2 regions of the Macrococcus brunensis genome follow, and region 2 is predicted to be linked to the other one. Evidence: riboswitches for the same ligand, from Rfam matches in the RefSeq annotation. Region 2 holds a riboswitch; the other holds the start of a gene.

Region 1 (7,367 bases), 970 kb from region 2:
GCCGCAATGATTTCTTCTTTACGCCCTGTTGTCGCCATAACTATCGGCATAGAATGCTCTTTTTCAATCACTGGCAGTGACAATGCCGGATTTGAGAAGTCGATGATGGCATCTGCTGCCGGCCATTCTGCATCTACCTGGTATGACGGATAAGGATATGATTTATCCGACAACGTGATCACTCCTGCGATTTCATGTCCCCGTTCTTCAGCAATCCGTGCCACCCGTTCGTTCATCGCACCGTAACCGACAAGTAATATCTTCATTACGCTTCACCTTTATAAGCTTTGTACGCTTCATGAATCACTTTACTGTCAGCTGCTTCAAGAGGAACAAGCGGTAATCTGACTTCTCCGTTTGCGTAACCCAGTTCAGTGACGAGCGCTTTAATCGGCATCGGGTTGACATCTATGCCGAGTGCATCAATAAGCGGACTGACTTCATCGAAAAGTCGCTGTGCTTCCGCAGGATCAGATGCATACGTTTCATATATCGCCTGGAATTCAGCAGGCACAGCATTCGCTACTACCGAGATAACACCATCACCGCCACGTTCGTAGAAAGGAATGATGGAGTCGTCATTACCGCTGTAAAGTGCAAAATCTTCCATACCGAGCTCTTTGACCTGCTCCAGATAATTCATATCACCTGTTGCATCTTTTAATGCAACGATATATTTGTTCTCTCCTAGTGTCTTCACTGTCTCGGGTTCAATCGTCATATTGGTACGTGCAGGTACATTATAGAGCACGACCGGCAGTTCAACCGCATCGGCAATCGCTGTGAAGTGAGCAATCAAACCGCGCTGATTGGTCTTGTTATAGTAAGGGGTGATCAGCATAATCGCATCGGCACCCGCTTCTTTTACTTTGAGAGAATGTTCAATCGTTGCCGCTGTGTTATTGGACCCTGTGCCGACGATAATCGGTACACGTCCATCTGACACTTTGACAGCCAGTTCAACCAGCTTAAGTTTCTCTTCTTCATTCAAGGTTGAACCTTCGCCTGTCGTGCCGTTGACAAAAATGGACTGCATGCCGTTATCGATGAGAAATTCTACATGGCGCTCAAACGTCTCATAGTCCACAGCACCTTCCTTGAAAGGCGTGGTAATCGCAACTGCTGTGCCTCTGAATAATGTCACTACGCTTCACCTCTTTCTGCTAGTAATACTTCTAAAATCTGTACAGCATTCAGTGCTGCCCCTTTTAAGAGGTTATCAGCTGTACACCAGATATGGAATGTGTTATCCAGTGACTCGTCCTCGCGGATACGGCCAACGAACACTTCGTCACGCCCTGTTGAGTCAATAGCGAGCGGATATTGATTGTTCTCTACATCATCAATCAGTACTACACCTTGCTGGTTCTTAAGTACTTCCCTTAGCTCTTCAACTGTTGCGGGTTTTTCAAGCGTGACATTAATCGCCACACTATGGCTGTCTTCAACTGGAACACGTACACATGTCGCTGTCACGCGAAGATCCGGTAAGTTCAGGATTTTTTTCGTCTCTTCAATCATTTTCACTTCTTCTTTTGTATATCCATCTTCCCCGAAGACATCGATATGAGGCAGCACATTATTATGAATCGGATGCGGATAGTTTACTGGTGCCGCGCCTTTCGCACCTTCACGGAGATCATTCAGACCGGCAAGACCTGAACCGGATACTGCCTGGTAAGTCGTGTAAGCGACACGTGTTAAACCGAATTGATCTGCGAGCGGTTTAAGCGGTACAACGGATTGAATCGTTGAACAGTTCGGGTTTGCAATGATGGCACGGTTCAGTACCGGCCGGTTCACTTCAGGAACAATGAGGTCGATATCTTCCTGCATACGGAAAGCGCTGGAGTTATCAATGACAACTGCACCCGCTTGCTCAAAAACCGGTGAGAATCTGAGGGAAGTGCTTCCTCCTGCACTCATCAGTACATAATCGAAGTGTTCTGCTGCACGTTCTTCTGTCAGCTCCTGCACTTCATATGTCTGTCCTTTGAAAGTGATGAGCTGGCCAGCTGATTTCCTGGAAGAGAATAATGTCAGTTCATCAAAAGGGATATTTCTGTGTTCCACAACTTCCATCATTTTTGTGCCGACAAGTCCTGTTGCACCTACAATTGCTAATTTCATTATCCATTCCTCCTATTAATAACTGTTATTTACAGTTCAAAGACTGAACATAATTGTTTGACAGCTTCCTGACCATTCGCCTGATCAACCACATATGAGATGCTGATTTCCGAAGTGGTGACCTGATAGAATGGGATATTGTGATTCAAGAGTGTCATGAAGACCTTACTTGCGACCCCTGACATGTCACGCATGCCTGAACCAATGACTGATACTTTGACATAATCTTCTTGGATAGCGAAATTCAGCGACGGATATTCCTTTTTTAATACAGAGAAGATTTTATCGATCTGCTGCGCATCTGTATCTTTCATGGTAAAGGAAATCTGCAGACCATCCATATTGACAATCTGTGAAATCATATCGATATTGACTTCTTCCTTCTCAAGTAACTCGAATAGTTTCTTTAATAGCTCACTATCGTTCATTGGATAGCTGACCGTCACATAATCCATATCTTTATCTAGAGCTACACCTGTGACTGCTTTTTTCTCGAGAATCTCTTCCTGTGCCATAATCCATGTCCCCTTCTCATCTGATAAAGTCTGTCCTAAATAAATCGGAATGTTATAGTTCTTCGCAATCTCGACGCTTCGAGTTTCCAGTACACCCGCTCCGAGTGCGCTCATTTCCATCATCTCTTCATAGCTGACATAATCCAGTCGCTTTGCCGGGAAGATACGAGGATCCGTTCCGTAAACACCTGCCACATCTGTGTAGATTTCACATGAAACATCGAGTGCAGAGGCAATAGCAACCGCTGTCGTATCACTGCCCCCGCGTCCAAGCGTTGTGATTTCACCCAGTTCATTCATCCCCTGGAAACCTGCGACAACTATGACATCATTGCTGCTGAACGTCTCTGCAAATTTCTGTTCATTGATATTGAGTATCTTACTTTTCAGATGGTGACCCTTTGTTCTGATACCTGCCTGAAAACCAGTCAGTGCCTGTGTCCGGACATCGAGCTCTTTCAAGATGATCGACAGATAGGAAATGGTCTGCTGCTCACCTGTCGTCAAGAGCAGTGCTAAGTCCTGCTCGTTCGGAGCAGATGATAATAAGTCTACATTCCGCAGCAGTTCATCAGTTGTCTTACCCATCGCAGAAACAACGACGACCAGCTGCTCATCCTTCTCTGTCCGCTTCTTCAGATACCCTGCAATATTCTTCAGCTTCGTAAAATCCGCCACTGAAGTCCCACCAAACTTAATTACACTACGCTTTGTCACATTAAATCCTCCCACGGCATCTGAAAACAAAAAAACAAGTTCATAATGGCATGAACTTGTTTACTCTATTTACAAGTGATGCACTCCATTATTTTTCAAATAATGACAAACCAAGAGCTCTTAACTCAATGATCCAACATATCAATCCCTGCAAGAATTGATACATTTCGGCATCTCACCCTTTCAGTAAAGTATTTGCAGATTCCAGACTTTACTTACTGATGATCGATGCGCCTCATCTCTATCTATTAAATTGTTATACATAAATTATACATAACCATTCTTAAAATGTACAGAAAATTGCCAACATATTATTTTTTTGCAAGCTGACTATAAATTTCCTTATAATGCTCATCTAGAAAATAAGTCCATTTATACCAGTCTCCCTTATAATAAATACCTAATGTTTCATTCAACAACGGCTTAGATAGTTCTACTTTCTCTATTTTATCGATTTCAAATGACTCCGTAATATTAGCCAGTTCTTCGGATTCAAAAATTAGGATACCTGTTTGATCATTCAACGTTAAAGTGCCTGGGATTGCCACAAAACGATATTGAAAAGTCTTGTACGAACAGTATGTTTTAATATTAATACGAGAAAATCTACCAGCTTGATTTCTTAACACCGGGAATCTGGCCTTTATGTGCCAGCTCACGGAAGGCGATACGTGACAGCTTGAATTTACGATAGACAGCTCTAGGTCGGCCTGTTAATTCACAGCGTCTTGTCAGTCTTGTCGGTGATGAATCTCTCGGTAGTTTTGCGAGCGCTGCGTAGTTTCCCTCACGTTTCAGCTGCTCGCGTTTTTCTCGGTACTGCTCAACTAATGCTTGTCTTTTCTTCTCTTTTGCGATTTTTGATTTTTTAGCCATAATAACTCCTTTGTATTTATAAATCGTAATAATTACGTTTTATAAATATAGCACAGCTCTCTTTTTTACGCAAACGAAGAAGCAATCTTTTAACAATGAAATTCATCGTCTTGCAGAAACAAATCTATCTGATAGAATCCAAATGTAAGTTCAAGGCCGGTCTATTCTGTATACTAGATAAAATAGGACAGACAACGCGGTGCAGATCAAGCCGGAATTAATCCGCACGCTTGTCGGCATCAATAGAGAGAGAACCAGATAAATGATGGCGATGCCTATCATAATGATAGATAACAGCAAGTAAGCTTTCATATTTGATTAACCTCTTCCAGCTCTATAGTATATAATTTTTATTATAATGAATTCTTATGGTCAACACTAATGCCAGCTTCTTTGACTTAAACATTACTTCTATATGAATATTTGATTTATACTAACTATAAAGAATAGAAAAAGGAGCTTCATTATGATGAAAACAGTAACGATTATTGGTGCAGGCTTAAGCGGGCTGGTTGCTGCAGCTGAACTTCTAAAACGAGGTCATCAAGTCATGATGCTTGATCAGGAGCCGGCTCAAGCAATAGGGGGACAGGCATTCTGGTCATTCGGCGGTCTCTTTCTCGTAAATTCGGGACTGCAGCGCAAATTCCAGGTCAAAGATTCGTATGAACTTGCTCTTAATGACTGGATGGGAACAGCACGCTTTGACAGATTAGATGATGAAGATAAATGGGCTGTGAAATGGGCTGAAGCTTATATCCGCTTTGCAAGCTTTGAGAAAGAAAAGTATCTGAAATCGATGGGCATTAAATTCGCACCTGTTCTCGGCTGGGCTGAACGCGGCGGCTCAAGTGCTGAGGGTCACGGCAATTCAGTACCTCGTTTCCATATCACCTGGGGGACAGGCCCCGGCCTGATTGAACCTTTCGTCAACTACTGCCTTGCACATAAGTCGTTTAAATTTCTGCCGAGACATCAGGTCACAGATCTGGTTATTGCAAATAATAAAGTGCAGAGAATCTCAGGGAATATTTTAGAACCGAGTGATGTAGAACGTGGCGCCCCGTCTTCGCGGATAGTGATTGATACATTCGAGCTGCCAGTTGAGCACTTAATCATAACGACGGGCGGAATCGGTGCGAATCATGAACTCATCAAACAGAACTGGCCGAAGAGACTGGGTAAAGCACCGGCACATATGATTCAGGGTGTACCCGATTCAACAGACGGCAAAATGCTGAAAATCAGTGAGGATGCCGGCGTCCGTCTGGTGAATAAAGACCGTATGTGGCATTATACAGAAGGTATTCAGAATCATAGTCCAATCTGGCAGCAGCACGGTATCCGTATTATCCCCGGTCCTTCTTCTATGTGGTTTGACGCGACAGGCAGACGTTTCTCAGCACCTGATTATCCTGGCTTTGATACCCTCCATACATTGGAATCAATCAGTAAAACAGGTTATGATTACTCATGGTTCATACTCACGGAGGATATCATAAAAAAAGAGTTCGTATTGTCCGGCTCTGAGCAGAACCCTGACTTAACCGGTAAAGACTACAGACAGATTCTGAAAGAACGTCTATCGAGTCAGGCAACGGGTCCTGTCGAAAAATTCCGGACAGACGGCGCGGACTTTGTTGAAGCAGATAACTTAAGAGATTTAGTCTCAGAGATGAACAGACTCGCCGGGAATAATTTACTGGATTATGAGACAATCAAGAAACAGATTGAGCTGCGTGATCTGCAGGTGGATAATCCTTTCAGTAAAGACCCGCAGATTACGTTCATTAACGGCGCTAGACATTTTCTGGGAGATAAGCTGATCAGGACAGCAAAGCCGCACAAGTTTCTGGACGGCCGCAAACTGATCGCCGTTAAACTGCATATCATCAGTCGTAAAACCCTTGGCGGTATTCAGACAGACTTGAACAGCCAGGTCTTCAATCAGCACGAAGAACTGATAGAGGGTCTCTATGCTGCCGGAGAAGTCGCAGGCTTCGGCGGCGGAGGTGTACATGGTTACGGTGCACTGGAAGGCACTTTCCTGGGAGGATGTATCTTCAGCGGGTTACGCGCGGCTATCGGTATTGATTCAAAGTAAGATTTCTAGAAAGTATGATTTTTTATCAATAAAGAGCCATTGGATTCTCTCCAACGGCTCTTTATTTTATCTTATCTTCTATATAGTGATAATAACTCGCTGGAATGATATCAAAATCAGGATGCTCTTTATTCTCAAGAAAATTCTCCATCATCTTTCTATCACTAAAATCAGTTAACTCCAGCGCACGCCATTCATGAAAGAAGGCCAGTTCAAATGCATCATCGAGATAAGGGAGACACAGGCTGTACACTTCAGCAGCAGCGAGGTGCAAGTTTGCATCCTCAGCAGTAATCGCATAACGTGACAGCGCATCAGCAATACGATGTTCTTCAATATCATACTCAAAGAAATAACCGATTATTTTTTCAACATCTTGTCTTTCAACTAGTCGCCTTAATTCCTCTGGCAGCTGTTGCAATAAAATTTCTTCACTTCTCATATATAAGCTCCTGACTGTTCAGTTTATCAATAAGCACAAGAACAGCGGGCGCAATCATTTCACTGTGTGCAAGATCAAAATAGCGTAATCCAGTAATTTCGTTATGCTCTACTGCTTGAGCTAGTGAGCCCTTATACGTAAAACATTCGAGTGATACAGTGGCATTCTGAGGATAAGCAGGGCCTTCAACACAGCCGAGATAATGGACTTTATCCTGCTCAAGCTCTACATTCAGCTCTTCTTGAACTTCACGTACTACAGCAGCCAGTGGTTCTTCTCCGTCCTCAATCTTACCGCCGGGTAAATAATATTTCTCGAGTTCTCTTACTTTAACTAACAACAGCTGCTCATCTTTGATATAGACTAAAGCTGCACATTTAATATCCGCCATATGCTTCATCCTTTCTCTTCTATTACAGCGATGCCACAAAAAAACACCAAAGCCTGATCAGACTTCGGTGCACTATGCCTCCACCCAGAATCGAACTGAGGATTCATCATTACCATTGATGTGTTATACCACTTAACTATGGAGGCGCGACTATCTACTAGTCTAATCAAAAACTTACTGATTTTCAATATG
Region 2 (7,367 bases):
TACCGCGGAATGACTCCGTCCCTTGTGGGATGGGGTCTTTTTGTGTTTAAAAAATAAAAGGAGTGTTTAGAATGAGTGAAATTAAGATCAAGTTTCCAGATGGTAATGAAAAAAGTTTTGAGAGTGGCATCACAACTGAAGAGATTGCAGCTTCTATCAGCCCGGGTCTGAAGAAGAAAGCACTGGCTGGTAAGTTTAACGGTCAGATGGTCGACTTAACGACTGCTCTTGAAACAGATGGTGATATCGAGATCATCACATCGGACTCACCGGAAGGAATCGAGGTCCTTCGTCATTCAACAGCTCATTTAATGGCACAGGCACTTAAACGTATTTACGGCGACGTTCATTTCGGTGTAGGTCCTGTGATTGAAGAAGGATTCTACTACGATTTCGATATGCCGGAGAAAATCTCTGCTGAAGACTTTGAGAATATCGAAAAAGTCATGAAACAGATCGTCAACGAAAACATTGCGATTGAACGCCGTGTCGTTTCACGTAACGAAGCAAAAGAAGTCTTTAAAGACGATCCTTACAAACAGGAACTGATTGACGCGATTCCGGAAGATGAGAACGTGACACTTTATTCACAAGGTGAGTTCACTGACTTATGTCGAGGTGTACACGTGCCTTCAACAGCTAAAATCAAGGAATTCAAGCTGTTATCTGTAGCAGGTGCTTACTGGCGTGGTGATTCTGACAACAAAATGCTGCAGCGTATCTACGGTACAGCGTTCTTCGATAAGAAAGATCTGAAAGCACACTTAGAAATGCTGGAAGAGCGTAAAGAACGTGACCACCGTAAAATCGGTAAAGAGCTCGATATCTTCACAACTAGCCCGTTAATCGGAGCAGGTCTGCCGCTCTGGCTGCCGAACGGTGCAACTATCCGTCGTGAATTAGAACGTTATATCGTCGATAAAGAAGTCGCGCTCGGTTATGACCACGTCTATACACCGGTGATGGGTTCTGTTGACCTATACAAAACATCTGGTCACTGGGATCACTATCAGGAAGATATGTTCCCGGTCATGGAAATGGACAATGAAGCGTTCGTTCTTCGTCCGATGAACTGTCCTCACCATATGATGATCTATAAAAACAAACCGCACAGCTATCGTGAGCTGCCTATCCGTATTGCCGAACTCGGTACAATGCACCGCTACGAAGCAAGTGGCGCTGTATCAGGCTTACAGCGTGTCCGCGGCATGACTTTAAATGATGCGCATATCTTCGTTCGTCCTGATCAGATCAAAGATGAGTTCAAGCGTGTTGTACAGCTTGTGATTGACGTCTACAAAGATTTCAACTTAAACGATTACAGCTTCCGTCTGTCATATCGTGACCCGGAAGATACAGAGAAATACTTCCAGGACGATGAAATGTGGGAAAAAGCACAGGCGATGCTGAAAGAAGCAGTAGACGAAATGGGTCTTGACTACGAGGAAGCACCAGGCGAAGCGGCATTCTATGGTCCTAAACTGGATGTTCAGGTGAAGACAGCATTAGGTAAAGAAGAGACTTTATCGACTGTACAGCTCGACTTCCTGTTACCACAGAAATTTGATTTAACATACATCGGCAGCGATGGTCAGGAACATCGTCCGGTCGTAATTCACCGCGGTGTCATTTCAACGATGGAACGTTTCGTAGCCTTCCTGACAGAAGAATACAAAGGGGCTTATCCAACATGGCTTGCGCCAAACCAGCTGGAAATCATTCCGGTATCTAACGAAGTCCATTATGACTATGCACGTGCACTTTATGATGAGCTGAAATCTCAAGGTGTTCGCTGTCATATCGATGACCGCGAAGAGAAAATGGGCTATAAAATCCGTGAAGCTCAGATGCATAAAGTCCCATACCAAATCGTTGTGGGTGACAAAGAAGTTGAGAATAATGAAGTCAATGTCCGTCAATACGGCAGCCAGGATTCAGAAACAATCGACCGCGATGATTTCATCTGGAAACTTGTCGATGAAATCCGTCTCAAAAAATAGGCTTGCAGGACTTACTTTAATACGTTATAGTATAAAGAAATAAAATATTCCTCAATAAGAGGTAGAGGTCGCGATGAAGAAGAGTAGCCTTGCTGATACGGTATCACGTAGCTGAAGCAGGATGAAAGGCAACATCGCCGAAGTGGCAGACGTCTGATAACCGTCTGCTGCTGGGCTGATATAGAATATATATCAGACTGTCACATTTGTGATGCGCTACTGATACAATAGATAAAGGTGCGCATCTATAGATGTGCACCTTTTTTTGTGTGAAGAATGGAGTGTCAAAATGAGTAATAACAATGAAGTACAAAGATTACTGAAACCGCGCCATATTTCGATGATCGCGATCGGGGGCTGTATCGGTACAGGTCTGTTCATGACTTCAGGTGGTGCTATCCGTGATGCAGGTCCTGGTGGTGCACTGCTTGGTTTCTTAATTATCGGTATCATGGTGTTTTTCCTGATGACCAGTCTCGGTGAGATGGCGACATACTTGCCGATTTCAGGTTCATTCTCAACTTATGCGACCCGGTTCGTGGATCCGTCTCTTGGCTTTGCGCTTGGCTGGAACTACTGGTTCAACTGGGTTATTACCGTTGCAGCAGACGTCAGTATTGCAGCCAGCGTCATCAAGTACTGGGCGATATTTGATTTTCTGCCGGGGTGGGGCTGGAGTCTCGTCTTTCTTGCGCTGATTTTCCTGCTTAACACACTGAGCGTTAAAGTATACGGAGAAAGTGAATACTGGTTTGCGCTTGTTAAAGTCGTCACAGTCGTCCTTTTCTTAATCATCGGTGTACTGACGATATTCGGTATTTTAGGCGGGGAATATATTGGTCTTAAAAACTTCACAACAGGTGAAGCACCGTTTCTTGGTGGTAGTCTGTCAGGCTCGTTCCTGACCATCCTCGGTGTATTCTTAGTAGCGGGCTTTAGCTTCCAGGGGACAGAGCTTGTCGGTATTACAGCAGGTGAGTCAGAAGAACCGGAGAAAACAATTCCTAGAGCCATTAAACAGGTTTTCTGGCGTATCTTGATTTTCTACATTTTATCTATATTCGTTATCGGACTCATCATCCCTTATACAAACCCGAACTTAATGGGTGGGGACAGCATCTCCAAATCACCGTTTACACTCGTATTTGAAAATGCAGGACTGGCTTTTGCAGCATCATTTATGAATGCAGTTATTCTGAGTTCTATTCTGTCAGCAGGTAACTCTGGTATGTATGCATCTACTCGTATGCTGTACGCAATGGGTAAAGATGGTCTTGCATCACGCAAGTTCTCTGAAACTAACGAGAAAGGTGTACCGATTCCGAGTTTACTGGCGACATTCGTCGTTGTTGTCATCATCTTCCTTGTAGAACGTGTGGCAAGCGGGGCCTATGAATATATCGTTGCGGCAAGTGGTTTAACCGGCTTTATTGCCTGGCTGGGTATCGCGATTAGCCATTATCGCTTCAGACGTGCGTTTTATCGTCAGAACAAAGATTTATCCGTACTGAAGTATAAAGCGATGTGGTTCCCATTCGGTCCGATCTTCGCCTTTGTCCTCTGTCTGTTCGTTATCATCGGACAGGATACAGACTTGATTCTACGTGGTGAGTTTGAGCTGAACGGTTTCCTGATCACATACATGGGTATTCCGATTTTCCTGGCTTTCTATCTCTATCACAAATTAAAATATAAAACGAGAAAAATTCCGCTTGAACAAGTGGACTTATCACAAGCTCATGATATGAGTGAATATGAAAAAATAGATGTTGACACTGTCAAATAATCCTGTTATTATTAAATCTGTTGAATACGAAACGGACAAGTAGAAGCCTCCCGCTTCTCACCCGCAGAACGCCACGAGCAGTGACCGGGTATATACATGGATACCATGTCTATTTTTAGCGGGCGCTTTGCGCCCGCTTTTTTGTTCGTCTAGTAAATTTTATTTGGAGGTGTCAATCATAGCTAAAGATCAAACGCAAATCAATGACAAAATTCGTGCGAGAGAATTACGACTCATCGGACATGATGGTGCTCAGTTAGGTGTTAAATCTAAATTTGAAGCCATTGAAATCGCTGAACGTGTGAATCTGGATGTTGTTCTTGTTGCGCCTAACGCGAAACCGCCAGTTGCTAAAATCATGGACTACGGTAAATTCAAGTTCGAGCAGCAGAAGAAAGACAAAGAAGCACGCAAAAAGCAGAAAGTCGTTGTAGTTAAAGAAATCAGATTGAGTCCAACGATTGAAGAACATGACTTTAATACGAAGCTGAAAAATGCTCGTAAATTCCTTGAAAAAGAGGATAAGGTCAAAGTATCGATTCGTTTCCGTGGACGTGCGATCACGCATAAAGAATTCGGTCAGCGAGTGCTTGAGAAATTTGCTGATGAGTGTAAAGATATCGCCACAGTAGAACAAAAGCCTAAGATGGATGGTCGCTCAATGTTCTTAATGCTTGCGCCAATCGTCGACAAAAAACAAAACTAGGAGGATAACGAAATGCCTAAAATGAAAACTCACCGCGGAGCAGCGAAACGTGTAAAAAGAACTGGTTCAGGTAAATTAAAACGTTCAAGAGCTTACACTTCTCACTTATTCGCAAACAAATCAACTAAACAAAAACGCGGTCTTCGTAAAGCGTCATTAGTCTCTAAAGGCGACCAAAAACGTGTTGCTCAAATGTTGACTTACGTAAAATAATAAAATCAGGATTTATTTAAGGAGGAATTATCATGCCACGAGTTAAAGGTGGAACGGTGACACGCGCTCGCCGTAAAAGAACCATTAAATTAGCAAAAGGTTACTTCGGTTCAAAAAGCACATTATACAGAGTAGCTAAACAACAAGTAATGAAATCAGGAAACTACGCATACCGTGACCGTCGTCAGAAAAAACGTGACTTCCGTCAATTATGGATCGCACGTATCAACGCGGCTGCACGTATGCACGACATCAGCTACAGCCGTTTAATGAACGGTCTTAAATTAGCTGGTATCGACATCAACCGTAAAATGTTATCAGAAGTTGCAATCTCTGACGACAAAGCTTTCGGCGAATTAGTTGAAGCAGCTAAAAAAGCATTAAATAAATAATCACTTAACTCCAGTATCTTTAGAGATACTGGAGTTTTTTTGTTGCAATTTTTCTCTATAAGGGAATTCCCTATTTGTGAACAAAGTCACATTAATAGCTATAAATCATGACATGGATACGATAAAATAAAAGTGTATTCGAGGGGGAATAGAATGAAGGGAATTATTTATATTGCGCATGGCTCGAAAATGCCGGATAAAAATGAAAAGTTCAGAGCTTTTGTAGATAAAATTATCAAAAATCGTCCTGAAAGTATTCAGCGACTCGCATTCCTTGAAAAAGACGATGAAAATGTGCCGCTTGTAGCAGGTGAAATGCTGGCAGAAGGTGTCACTGACTTTTTAGTCATGCCGATGCTGCTTTTCCCTGCTATGCATGCTCAGGAAGATATACCTGAGCAACTTGACTCAGTCCTGAACGGTCGGGCGACTTACCATATTGCAGACTGCTTTGGTGATGAAGTAAGTGTCTGGCAGGTTGCCTTAAAGAGAATAGAAGATGCAGAGGGACTCATCCTCATTACAGCGCATGGCAACAAGCGTTTTGCAGAACCTGACCGCATGCTTGAACAGGTTGTACATAATATGCAAGAACAGACGGAACAGCGTCTGCAGGCTGCAATGCTCTACGGTGCACTCAGTTTTGAGAATCAGCTTGCAGAAACAGAGGCACAGGAAATCACCATTATGCCTTATTTCCTTTTCGATGGGCATCTCGTTCGCAAGATTAAGCGACTGAGTCAGCCTTTTATAGAGGAAGGAAAGACTATTCATTTCACTGACACGCTTGACCTGGATGAATCAATGGTCGAAGCAGCACTGAATAAACTGGAGGCACTCGATGTATCCCGTCATGCTTGATTTAACAGATAAGAAAATCGTGATTGTCGGTGGAGGCAGAATCGCCGCACGTAAGGTGAATGGACTGAAAGAGACAGGCGCCAGCATCACCGTTATCGCACCTGAAATCCTGGAAACAATTAATGGTGAGACCATTACTTGTATTAAAGAACCTTTCCATCATGATCTATCACATTTCGATATGATTTTTATTGCGACTGATGACGCAGAAGTGAATGCCCGTGTCATGAAGCAGATTAAACCGCATCAGCTCGTCAACGACTGTACGAATAAAAAGAACTCCAATTTTTTTAATATGGCCAGCTTTAGAACAGACGACGCGCGCATCATGATTTCAACAGACGGTAAAAGTCCTGAGACCAGTAAGAAACTAAAAGAACGTCTTAAACTATTTTTTAACTCATAAAGGAGAGTCAATCATGAAAGAAAAATTAGTCATGGTCGGTAACGGTATGGCCGGCGTCAGAACAATAGAAGAGATTATTGATAGAGATCCGGAAAAATTTGATATTACCATCATCGGTGAAGAACCTTATCCAAACTATAACCGTATTATGCTGTCGAACATTTTACAGAAAAAGATGACAGTCGAAGAAACGATTTTAAATGATTATGCCTGGTATAAAGAGCAGGGTATCACGCTGCACAACAGCGACCGTGTAGAAGAGATTGACCGTGATCATAAAAAGGTCATCACGAAAGACGGCGCGGTCTATGAATATGACAAACTGATTATGGCGACAGGGTCTACTTCATTCCTTTTACCGATTGATGGCGTCAAATTAGACGGTGTTATCGGCTGGAGAACCATTAAAGATACAGAATACATCATTGAACAGGCTAGACATTACCGTAAGGCAGTCGTTATCGGTGGTGGTCTGCTTGGTCTGGAATGTGCCCGTGGTCTGCTTGATCAGGGCATGGATGTCACAGTCGTTCACTTAGCTGAATGGCTGATGGAAATGCAGTTAGACCGTAAAGCAGGCGATATGCTGAAAGCGGACTTAGAGAAGCAGGGTATGAAATTCAAGCTGCAGGGTAATACACAGGAAATTATCGGAGACGAGCGTGTAGAAGCTGTCCGTTTAAGTGATGGCACTGTTATTGAGACCGATCTTGTTGTCATGGCAGTCGGTATCAGACCTGTCACAAAACAGGCTCGTGCTGCAGGACTTGAAATAGGTCGTGGGATTGTAGTCGACGATTTTATGGTGACGAGTGATTCAAATATCTATGCAGTCGGAGAATGTGCAGAGCACAACTCTAAAGTATACGGGCTAGTAGCGCCTCTCTATGAGCAGGGTAAAGTACTGGCTGACCATATCACAGGGCGTCCGACAGACGGCTATCATGGTTCAGCGACCTTCACTTCTCTGAAAGTATCCGGCTGTGACCTTTTCAGTGCTGGC

What was found. A riboswitch is a leader RNA that binds a small molecule or an ion and turns the genes downstream of it on or off. The one in region 2 is predicted to bind lysine.
Region 1: another riboswitch for lysine. It lies ahead of MGG13_RS01815 (aspartate kinase); the one in region 2 lies ahead of MGG13_RS07775 (amino acid permease).

Annotation. Positions count from the first base shown of each region.
Region 1 covers NZ_CP092179.1:335,747-343,113, reverse strand. Annotated here, with positions in the region: gene dapB (4-hydroxy-tetrahydrodipicolinate reductase) at 1-266, opposite strand, end outside; gene dapA (4-hydroxy-tetrahydrodipicolinate synthase) at 266-1,144, opposite strand; gene MGG13_RS01820 (aspartate-semialdehyde dehydrogenase) at 1,144-2,133, opposite strand; gene MGG13_RS01815 (aspartate kinase) at 2,160-3,362, opposite strand; lysine riboswitch at 3,433-3,609, opposite strand; gene MGG13_RS01810 (hypothetical protein) at 3,674-3,886, opposite strand; gene rpsN (30S ribosomal protein S14) at 3,969-4,238, opposite strand; gene MGG13_RS01800 (FAD-binding dehydrogenase) at 4,705-6,342, shown strand; gene MGG13_RS01795 (hypothetical protein) at 6,404-6,784, opposite strand; gene MGG13_RS01790 (NUDIX hydrolase) at 6,774-7,175, opposite strand; tRNA gene MGG13_RS01785 (tRNA-Thr) at 7,251-7,321, opposite strand; gene MGG13_RS01780 (DUF3784 domain-containing protein) at 7,350-7,367, opposite strand, start outside.
Region 2 covers NZ_CP092179.1:1,486,008-1,493,374, reverse strand. Annotated here, with positions in the region: gene thrS (threonine--tRNA ligase) at 72-2,000, shown strand; lysine riboswitch at 2,055-2,227, shown strand; gene MGG13_RS07775 (amino acid permease) at 2,290-3,786, shown strand; ribosomal protein L20 leader region at 3,818-3,937, shown strand; gene infC (translation initiation factor IF-3) at 3,956-4,492, shown strand; gene rpmI (50S ribosomal protein L35) at 4,505-4,705, shown strand; gene rplT (50S ribosomal protein L20) at 4,738-5,097, shown strand; gene MGG13_RS07755 (sirohydrochlorin chelatase) at 5,251-5,958, shown strand; gene MGG13_RS07750 (precorrin-2 dehydrogenase/sirohydrochlorin ferrochelatase family protein) at 5,939-6,364, shown strand; gene nirB (nitrite reductase large subunit NirB) at 6,375-7,367, shown strand, end outside.